Regions from separate parts of the Mesorhizobium sp. WSM1343 genome, predicted to be linked through region 1. Evidence: riboswitches for the same ligand, from Rfam matches in the RefSeq annotation. Region 1 holds a riboswitch; each other region holds the start of a gene.
The links. A riboswitch is a leader RNA that binds a small molecule or an ion and turns the genes downstream of it on or off. The one in region 1 is predicted to bind cobalamin.
Positions count from the first base shown of each region.

Region 2: it holds a riboswitch for cobalamin, as region 1 does, so the genes downstream of both, AC0NIL_RS02025 (aromatic ring-hydroxylating oxygenase subunit alpha) here and AC0NIL_RS29030 (uroporphyrinogen decarboxylase/cobalamine-independent methonine synthase family protein) in region 1, are expected to answer to the same signal.
Region 3: it holds a riboswitch for cobalamin, as region 1 does, so the genes downstream of both, bluB (5,6-dimethylbenzimidazole synthase) here and AC0NIL_RS29030 (uroporphyrinogen decarboxylase/cobalamine-independent methonine synthase family protein) in region 1, are expected to answer to the same signal.
Region 4: it holds a riboswitch for cobalamin, as region 1 does, so the genes downstream of both, AC0NIL_RS17085 (CbtB domain-containing protein) here and AC0NIL_RS29030 (uroporphyrinogen decarboxylase/cobalamine-independent methonine synthase family protein) in region 1, are expected to answer to the same signal.

Region 1 covers NZ_CM148370.1:5,962,880-5,965,072, forward strand. The annotation lists gene AC0NIL_RS29025 (adenosine kinase) at 1-755, shown strand, start outside; cobalamin riboswitch at 921-1,119, shown strand; partial or broken gene AC0NIL_RS29030 (uroporphyrinogen decarboxylase/cobalamine-independent methonine synthase family protein) at 1,214-1,963, shown strand; gene AC0NIL_RS29035 (hypothetical protein) at 2,046-2,193, shown strand, end outside.
Region 2 covers NZ_CM148370.1:444,822-447,014, reverse strand. The annotation lists gene AC0NIL_RS02030 (FAD-binding oxidoreductase) at 1-8, opposite strand, end outside; gene AC0NIL_RS02025 (aromatic ring-hydroxylating oxygenase subunit alpha) at 34-1,281, opposite strand; cobalamin riboswitch at 1,397-1,598, opposite strand; gene AC0NIL_RS02020 (DUF680 domain-containing protein) at 2,108-2,193, shown strand, end outside.
Region 3 covers NZ_CM148370.1:5,218,539-5,220,731, forward strand. The annotation lists gene AC0NIL_RS25580 (histone deacetylase family protein) at 1-331, opposite strand, end outside; cobalamin riboswitch at 454-633, shown strand; partial or broken gene bluB (5,6-dimethylbenzimidazole synthase) at 805-1,314, shown strand; gene AC0NIL_RS25590 (hypothetical protein) at 1,485-2,193, opposite strand, start outside.
Region 4 covers NZ_CM148370.1:3,529,735-3,531,927, reverse strand. The annotation lists gene cobU (bifunctional adenosylcobinamide kinase/adenosylcobinamide-phosphate guanylyltransferase) at 1-226, opposite strand, end outside; gene AC0NIL_RS17090 (CbtA family protein) at 219-989, opposite strand; gene AC0NIL_RS17085 (CbtB domain-containing protein) at 1,005-1,184, opposite strand; cobalamin riboswitch at 1,221-1,425, opposite strand; gene AC0NIL_RS17080 (MFS transporter) at 1,482-2,193, opposite strand, start outside.

The DNA of each region.
Region 1 (2,193 bases):
AGGTCTCCAACGATGCGCTGGGCGAAATCTACGCCCACGACATCCATGCGCAGGGCGTCGCCTTCGACACCACGCCGCTCAAGGGCGAGCCGCCGACGGCGCGGTCGATGATCTTCGTCACCCCTGACGGCGAGCGTTCGATGAACACCTATCTCGGCGCCTGCGTCGAGCTTGGGCCGGAGGATGTCGAGGCCGACAAGGCTTCTGGCGCCAAGGTCACCTATTTCGAAGGCTATCTGTGGGACCCGCCGCGCGCCAAGGAGGCAATCCGCCAGACGGCGAAGCTGGCGCACGCGGCAGGCCGCGAAGTGTCGATGACGCTGTCGGATTCGTTCTGCGTCGACCGCTACCGCGACGAATTCCTCGAGCTGATGCGTTCGGGCACGGTCGACATCGTCTTTGCCAACAGCCACGAGATCAAGTCGCTCTACCAGACATCGTCGTTCGACGAGGCGCTGGCCCAGATCCGCAAGGATTGCCGGATCGCCGCCGTGACCCGCTCGGACAAAGGCTCCGTGATCGTGCGCGGCGACGAGACGGTGGTGATCAAGGCGACCGCCATCAAGGAACTGGTCGACACGACGGGCGCCGGCGATCTCTATGCCGCCGGGTTCCTGCATGGCTATACACAAGGCCGCGACCTCAAGACCTGCGGCGATCTCGGCTCGCTGGCGGCCGGATTGGTGATCCAGCAGATCGGCCCAAGGCCGCGCCAGAATTTGCGCCGAGAGGCTGAGCAGGCGAAGTTGTTGTAGGGCAGCATTTCGGCCACATATTGCCCACCTTCCCCCCTGCAGGCCGTCCAGACGAGCGCGTGTAAATCGAACGCGTACCAGTCCGAGAAGGAGGCCGGTTTTCTCTAAATTTCTGATTGTTGAGGCTCAGGAACACTGTCGCACTTCGGGCCAGTACTGCCGTCCGATCATTTGTCCGCGTGTGGTTCTTCGCAAGGCGTTGCCCCAGTGGAGCTAAGAGGGAAGCCGGTAGCAATGCCGGCGCTGCCCCCGCAACTGTAAGCGGCGAGCCAACCCCACCAATGTCACTGGGGCGAACTGCCCCGGGAAGACGGCAGAGGCTGTGACCCGCGAGCCAGGAGACCTGCCACGGTGAACAAAGTCCACGGGCGGGGTGTCTGGTGGCCGCGGCAGCTCGGCGTTGAGGCCGGGCCTGTTAGCGCCTTCCTTGTCCCCGCCCCCAACCATCGGGGTATGGAATGAATGTCTCCCAGCAAGTTCCCACAGCAACGCTTGGCGTGCCGCGTATCGGTCGCCGGCGAGAACTGAAATTCGCGCTCGAAAGCTACTGGTCCGGAAAATCTTCTGCTGCCAACCTTCTGGTCACGGCGAAGGCGCTGCGTGCCGCCAGCTGGAGCGAGCAGCATGACCGCGGCGTGTCGAATCCCGTCGAACGATTTCTCACTGTATGACCATGTGCTCGACACTGCAGCAATGGTCGGCGCCGTGCCAGCTCGTTACGGCTGGACGGGCGGCGAGGTCCCGCTTGACATCTACTTCGCAATGGCGCGCGGCACGCAAAGCGATAGCGCGGGTTGCGGACACGCCAGTCACGGGCATGCAGTTCAGGGGCAGCGCGTGACCGCAATGGAAATGACCAAATGGTTCGACACGAACTACCACTACATCGTGCCGGAACTGGCCGACGATCAGACATTCGCCCTCTCGTTGACCAAACCAGTCGATCACTTTCTGAGGCAAAAGAGCTCGGCATCCATACACGCCCGGTCATCCTTGGACCGGTGAACTTCCTGAAGCTGGCGAAGTCTCCCGACCAGGGCTTTAATCCCATAGCGCTGCTACCGCGCCTGCTGCCGCTCCACGAGCAACTACTGCAGAGGCTGGAGCTCTCGGAGGCCGACTGGGTGCAGATTGATGAGCCGGCGCTTGTGCTCGATCTCAACCCGAACGAACGAGCTGCCTTCGAATTCACCTACGGGCAGCTGTCTAAAGCCGCGCCCAAGTTGAAAATTATGCTGGCTACCTATTTCGGGCCGCTGTCTGGTACATGGCGAGTTCGAACGCAACGACATGGTGCAGCATTTCGGCGAGCAGTTGTCCGGCCTCGCCTTCACCCAGCATGGCTGGGTGCAAAGTTATGGGTCGCGGCTCGTGCGCCCTCCCATCATCTTCGGCGACGTATCGCGGCCCAATCCGATGACGGTCCAATGGTGGCAAT
Region 2 (2,193 bases), 780 kb from region 1:
TCCGTCATCGCATTCATCCTCCTATCCCCTGGGCTAGGCGACGCTGCGCAGGGCCGGCCGGCCGCCTTCGGCAAGGCGCGGCCCGATGAACGACGCGTACCACTCGACGAACTGGATCACGCCGCCCTCATGCAGCTCCGAATAGGGGCCTGGTTCATAGGCCGGCGACAGGATGCCGAAGGCGTTTTCCTCGACGATGCGGCGGTCCTGGTCGTTGGTCTCGGTCCAGACATGGGTGAGCTCAGCGAGGTCGTAGTCGACGCCTTCGACCGCATCCTTGTGGACGAGCCATTTCGTTGTCACCGCGGTTTCCGTGGCACTGATCGGCAGCACGCGGAAGGTAACGGCGTGGTCGCCGAGGATATGGTTCCAGGTCGTCGGATAGTGATAGAGCAGCAAGGAGCCGATGCGGTCGGTTGAAACGCTGTCGGACAAGTTCTTCTGGACCGCCCGTTTTCCCGTCATGGTGTAGCTGACGGCATCGCGCAGCAGCGGCGCGCGGGTGGCGCGGTACTGCCCTGCCGGATCGATGCGGAATTTGCTCGGCAAGCCTGATGCCTCGCATTTGGCCCAGTGTGCGACCATTTCAGGGTCGCTGTCGGCGCCATGGACGCCGGTTATGGTTGGAGCCTCGGGGAAGGTCTTGCACAACTCGGGATGATTGGCGGCGCAGTGGTAGCACTCGCGGTTGTTTTCCCAGACCAGCTTCCAGTTGCCCTTCTCGACGATCGTGCTCTCGAAGGCGATCTTTGCTTCACGCAGCCGGTGCGGCAAAAGATAGGGTTCGATCATCGCCCGCATCGGCGCGAAATCTGCCGGTTCCTTGGCCAGGCAGATGAAGATGTAGCCGCCGACGCTCTCGCAAGCGACCGGCTTCAGGCCGAAATCACTCTTGTCGAAACCGTCGGCCATCTGGCGGGCAAACAGCAGGCGGCCGTCCAGCTCGTAGGTCCACTGATGATACGGGCAGACGAGCTTTGCCGCGGTACCCTTCTCCGTGTTGCACACGCGGCTGCCGCGATGGCGGCAGGAATTGTGGAAGGCGTTGATCTTGCCGTGCTGGTCGCGGACAAGGACGACCGGATAATCGCCGACCTGCACGGTGATGTAGCTGCCCGGCTTCGGCAGTTCGCAATCATGGCCGATGAACAGCCAGTCGCGATACCAGATCAGCTCCATGTCGAGCTTGAAGTAGTCCGGATCGGTGTAGAAGGGCTGCTCCAGCGAAAAGCCTTGCCGGCGCCCCTTCAGGAGCCTCAGCATGTCGTTGCGGATATCCATGTCCTGTCCTCGTTCCTAAGGACTGAACTGGTGGTGACGGAGGAAGGATTGAAACGCAGGCCGGCTGTGTGCCGGACATGCGCTATCCACCTCTTGACCGCCCACCGCGATCAGTCGAGTCTAAAAATCTCGGGCTGGTTTCCGGGCTCTGGAGTTGTCCTTGCGGACCATCGCGACACCTTCCCAGGCGGTTGCCCAGTGGTCTCCCGTTGCGACTTGAACTCCACCACCGTTGCGGGGGCAGCGCCGGATTCTGACCGGCTTCCCAATTCTCCGCCTCGTCGTCACGAAGCGGCACCTGAGATGGTATGATCTAACCACGATCGCGGGCGCGCCGTCGGCATGAAAACGACATCGTATCCATGCGGCGCGACACGGCATGCGAAACGATACTGCAGATCGTCGCGGGCCGAGATCCCACCTCCCGGGCGGCCATTTGCCGGCTGCGATCTTCCCGAATCCGACCCTTCGCGGGGGTCAAAAAGGTTAATGGTTTCGAAAAGTGACTATTAGCTCGCCCTAAAATCGAACCGAACGGTTCGTTTCTGTTGACGGTGCGTGCAGGACGGTGTGAACGCTGGGCCTCTGAAACAGTCGGTGATCCATCAGGTGGCTACAGCTAACGCACTGATATGAAGAAGAAAAATGCATCCTTAGATTCCATTGGCACAATTTCAAGGTGTGGATTCATGGTCCACACGGAACAACTTCGTGATTGGAAAAGACGACCTTGCCCTCCCACATCGGGGCTGTCCGAACGACGCGATTTCATTTCCAAGACACGCCGCTAGACGGACGGAAAAAAGACGATACTGGAGTACCAAAAATGAAAAAGATCATTCTCACTGCCGCAGCCCTTCTGGCCATTTCCGGCAGCGCCTTCGCTGGTAGCGACCACTACGGTTCCAACGC
Region 3 (2,193 bases), 740 kb from region 1:
GGCCCGAAAAGACATCATCGACGGCGGCGTTGGCGGCGCCGATCGCGGTGATCGCCGCTTGCCAGCTCTTCGGACTGGCAGTGGTGTCGGCATCGATGCGGGCAATGCCTTCGTCGGGAATGGCGGCGCGCACGCGGGCGACGAAATCGGCGGGATGCGCGTAGAGGATGGTGGCCTCGTCGCCTTCCGGCGCCTGGATACGATCGAGCCCGGCAAAGGCTTCCTCATCGAGCACGCGCTCGATGGCGCGCAAGCGGTCGGGCCGCTCGGGATGTCCGGGCGGCGTGAGATGCTCGAGGAAGATCGGATGCGTGTAGAGACGGGTGGTCATCGTCCTAATCTAGTGACCCGGATCGACAAAGGCCATGCACGGGCGGCCGATGACTGGGGAAAATCGCGCCTGCGTCCATTCGCGTCGCCGCGGGCATTGGCCTCGCCGGCGCTTCGGCGTAAGGTCCCTGGGTACTGCCTGGTGCCCGCCGCAAGCGGGAGAATCGGGAACACGGTTGAATTCCGTGGCGTGCCCAACGCTGTGAGGGGGACCGCGCCGGTAAATGCCACTGTCGATGACGGGAAGGCACCGGACGCGGGTTGATCCCAAGCCAGAAGACCGGCCTGGCAGGCATCGTCATCCGCATGGTCGGGCGGATGGCATCAGAGCGACGTGCGTCCATTTGGACGCACAAAGTACGCTCTGACCGTTTTGAATCTGCAATCGCAAGGGGACAAGCGATGCCGGAACATATGACCGCTGCCATTGACGATGGATTCGACCAGAATGCGCGCGATGCGGTCTATCGCGCCATGTTCACGCGGCGCGACGTGCGCAGCCATTTCCTGCCCACCGCGATCGATGACGACGTGCTGGCGCGGCTGCTGCTTGCCGCTCATCATGCGCCATCGGTCGGCTTCATGCAGCCATGGAATTTCATTGTCATTCGTGACATCGAGCGACGCGAAAGGGTGCGCGACCTGTTCCTGGCCGCGCGCGAGCAGGAACTGCCGGCGATCGAGGCGGAAAAACAGGCGCTGTACCGCAAGCTCAAGCTGGAAGGCATCTGCGAAAGCGCGCTCAACATCTGCATCACTTGCGACCGGCAGCGCTCGAAAGGTTCGCCGCTGGGACGCTGGCACAATCCGGAGATGGATCTCTACAGCACCGTCTGCGCGGTGCAGAATTTCTGGCTGGCCGCGCGTGCCGAGGGCGTTGGCGTCGGCTGGGTGAGCATCATCGAGGCTGAGGCGCTGAAGCGGCTGTTGGCCATTCCGGATCACGTAACGCCAATCGCCTATCTCTGCGTCGGCCGTGTTTCCGAGTTCGCTTCCAAACCGGACCTTGAAACGCATGGTTGGGGACGGCGGCTGCCGCTGCCGGAACTGATCATGAGCGAGACGTTTTCCGGGCAAGGCGAGACACAGCTCAAGTCCACCGTGGCGCGCCTCAACACCGTTTCTGCCTCACCAGACACCATCTGCCCGGCCGATCAGGGTGTGGCGCCGGCCGTACCCCAGCGCGAACCGCCGAAGGAGGCGAGCGCCTTGTCCTTGAGCTCCCTGAACTTCGACGACGCCTCGGCCAGCCGGGCGTCCCAGGCCGGATCCGGCACCTGGCCCGCGATGGTCTTGAAATAGACCTGCATCAGGCAAGCGATGGCGAAAGGCTCGATGAAGGCCGCCTTGAACGCCCAGGCGAAGACGATGGCGAGCACGAAAGCCCAGCCGGCGAGCTGGCCAGGCATCAGGAACAGAATCGCACCAGCAGGCGCCAGCATCATCAGAAAGATGACGAACGAAACGCCCCACATGATGACCGCCAGCCAGACGGCGTTCTTGACCATGACCTTGCCGTTCTGGGCATAGAGCACGACGCCTTGGCGCGCCGTCTCGAAGGGTGAGGCTGAATTGATGCGGATGTTGTAGCCGAGGATGATCTCGTCGACATAGGTCAGCGACAGGCGGATCACCGTGTTGATGAAGGAGACCAGGCCGCTCAGGCCCGGTATAGGCAGGAAGGCGGCGATGCCGCCGAGCAGGCCGGTGATGGCGCGGATGGCACCCTTGACGAGTTGGTCGACGACGAAAAGGATGTTGGCCTCGGCAAAACGCTGGGTCACGATATCCCTGGCGTAGGCGATCTGGTCCTGACCTGCGGGAATGTCGCGGCCGTCGATCAGATGAACCATGACGGCGATG
Region 4 (2,193 bases), 2.4 Mb from region 1:
CGGCAAGCGCGCCGGCGAGATCGAGCGGTGCGTCGATGGTCGTCCAGCCGTCGCCGCGCCGCGACCGGTGCAACGCGATGCGCTCACGCATCTCGTCATCATAGGCTTGCGCCGTGGCGACATAGGTCCAGGGCGGCGGCAAGGCGGTCGCCAAAATTTCGGCGTGCGCGCTCTTGCCGGAGCGCGCACCGCCGATGAGGAAGGTCAGTGTCTTGCGATCAGGCAAAGCTGTCGCGCAGGCTGGTCGCGGTGCCGGTGAAACGACCGCGCACCACACCGACTACCGCTCCGAGCACCAGCCAGAACACCAGATTGGTCACGGTCACCGCCACCACGAACTGGTGATGCAGCCCTTCCGGAATCGCCGTCTCGTAACTGTCGGGCTGCGGTGCCCCGACAACATGCGGTGCGACGATCAAAAGGACGGCAAGGATCGCCAGCGGCAGCGACTTGCGGAACGCGATCAGGCCGAGACCGGCAGCGGTTGCCGCCACCGTTGCCCACCACCAGATCTGGCGCTGGGTGAGATCGGCGGCCGGCATGGCCGGCAGTTCCGGCGGCAGGCCGAGGCCCGGCGCCAGCGTGAACACGGCAAAGCCGGCCAAGCCCCAGAACACGCCCTGGCGCCAACCACCGATACCGCCGGCGAATTCGGAAACCGCGACCAGGATCAACCCGAAGCCGATGCCGGTGACGATGTTGGCAAGCACGCTGAAGGCGAAACGCTCGAAACCGTCTGCCGGCGCCCAGCCCTCGTCTTCCGCCGCAGCAGTCGCTTCGGCAGGGGCCGGAGCGGCTGTGCTCATGGCATTGCTATCCGTTGCTGCCGGAGCGGCATGGTCATGGTGATGCCCGCCGCCCGCCTGTTCGTAGACTTCCGCCTTCAGGATCAGCGGCACGGTCGCATAGGCCTGCATGCAGGCGAGAACGACGCCGGCCACGAGCCCTGCGATCGCCGCGATGAACACGACGTTGCGAAACAGGTTCATGATGTCAGCCCCTCGTCAGTGGCAGGGAAACGCCATCGAATGGCGATAGTCGTGAGCCGCATTGTGGACCGCATCGATATGCGAGAAGCCGACAAAGCCCATCACGAAAATGCCGAGCAGCGCGGCGAGCGCAAGCTGCATGAAGCGCGACTGCGAGGAGACGGAAGCGCCGAGGGAGACGGAAGCGGTAGTCATGTCTTGTCCTTTCGCCCTCCACCCGAGGGCATCGAAGTCAGTTTCCTGTCGCCGGCAGGTCTCCTGGCTCACGGATCAGCGTCCTTCCCCACCTTCCCGAAGAAAAATCTTCAGTGGCATATGGAGAGGACTACCGCACACAGTTGCGGGGGCAGCCACGGCATTGGGCGAAATCCGCCCTTACCGCATTCCCTCTTGGCTCCAAAATGGAACCGGCGACACCGGCGACTATAGGCAGAATCCTCGCGTCCGGCAAACCAAATTCCGCCGGCGACCGTTGCGAATGCGCCATGAAGGTCAAAGCGATTTCGGCAGATAGCGCCACGTCACGAAGCCGCAGACCGCCGCCAGCAGGCCAAGCGTGACGAACACCGAGCCCAGGCCGAAGAAGGCCAGCACCACCGAATAGACCAGCGGCGGCGTCAGCTCGGAAAAGTCGAGATAGGTGCGATAGACCGCCGCCATCTGCGATCTTTCATAGGAGCGCACCGAGCGCATGAAGGCGGTCGAGCCGAGCGCGTCGAGTGCAATGGTGAAGAAGGCGCCGCAGAGCAGGAAGGCGCCGGTGAGCAGCGGCACGGTTTCGCCGACGAAGCCCGCCGCCAGAAGCGCGACCGACATGGCGAAATAGGCAAATGTCATGGTCCTGCGGCCGCCAAAGCGCTTTCCCGCCTTGCCCCAGAAGATGGCCATGAACAAAAGCGCGTTGCCGGCCGAAACCAGCAGGCCGCCGGCCAGCTTGCCCTCACCCGTAATGACCATGAACAGCGGCCCATAGACGAAGAACGTCGTCCAGAAACAGGAGCGCCCAAACGCGATCAGCCAGGCCAGCCTGAGCCTGGGCTGGGCGATGAAGCGGCCGATATTGGCGAGCGGATTGGCTGGTCGCGTCTTGCCGGGACGGATCGACGGGTTGTCGCCGAGCCGGTAGGTCCAGAACAATGCCAGCAGCGCTAACGCGAACACGGCCACCGCGCCATGCGCGGCATAGACGCCGAAGCGCGTGTAG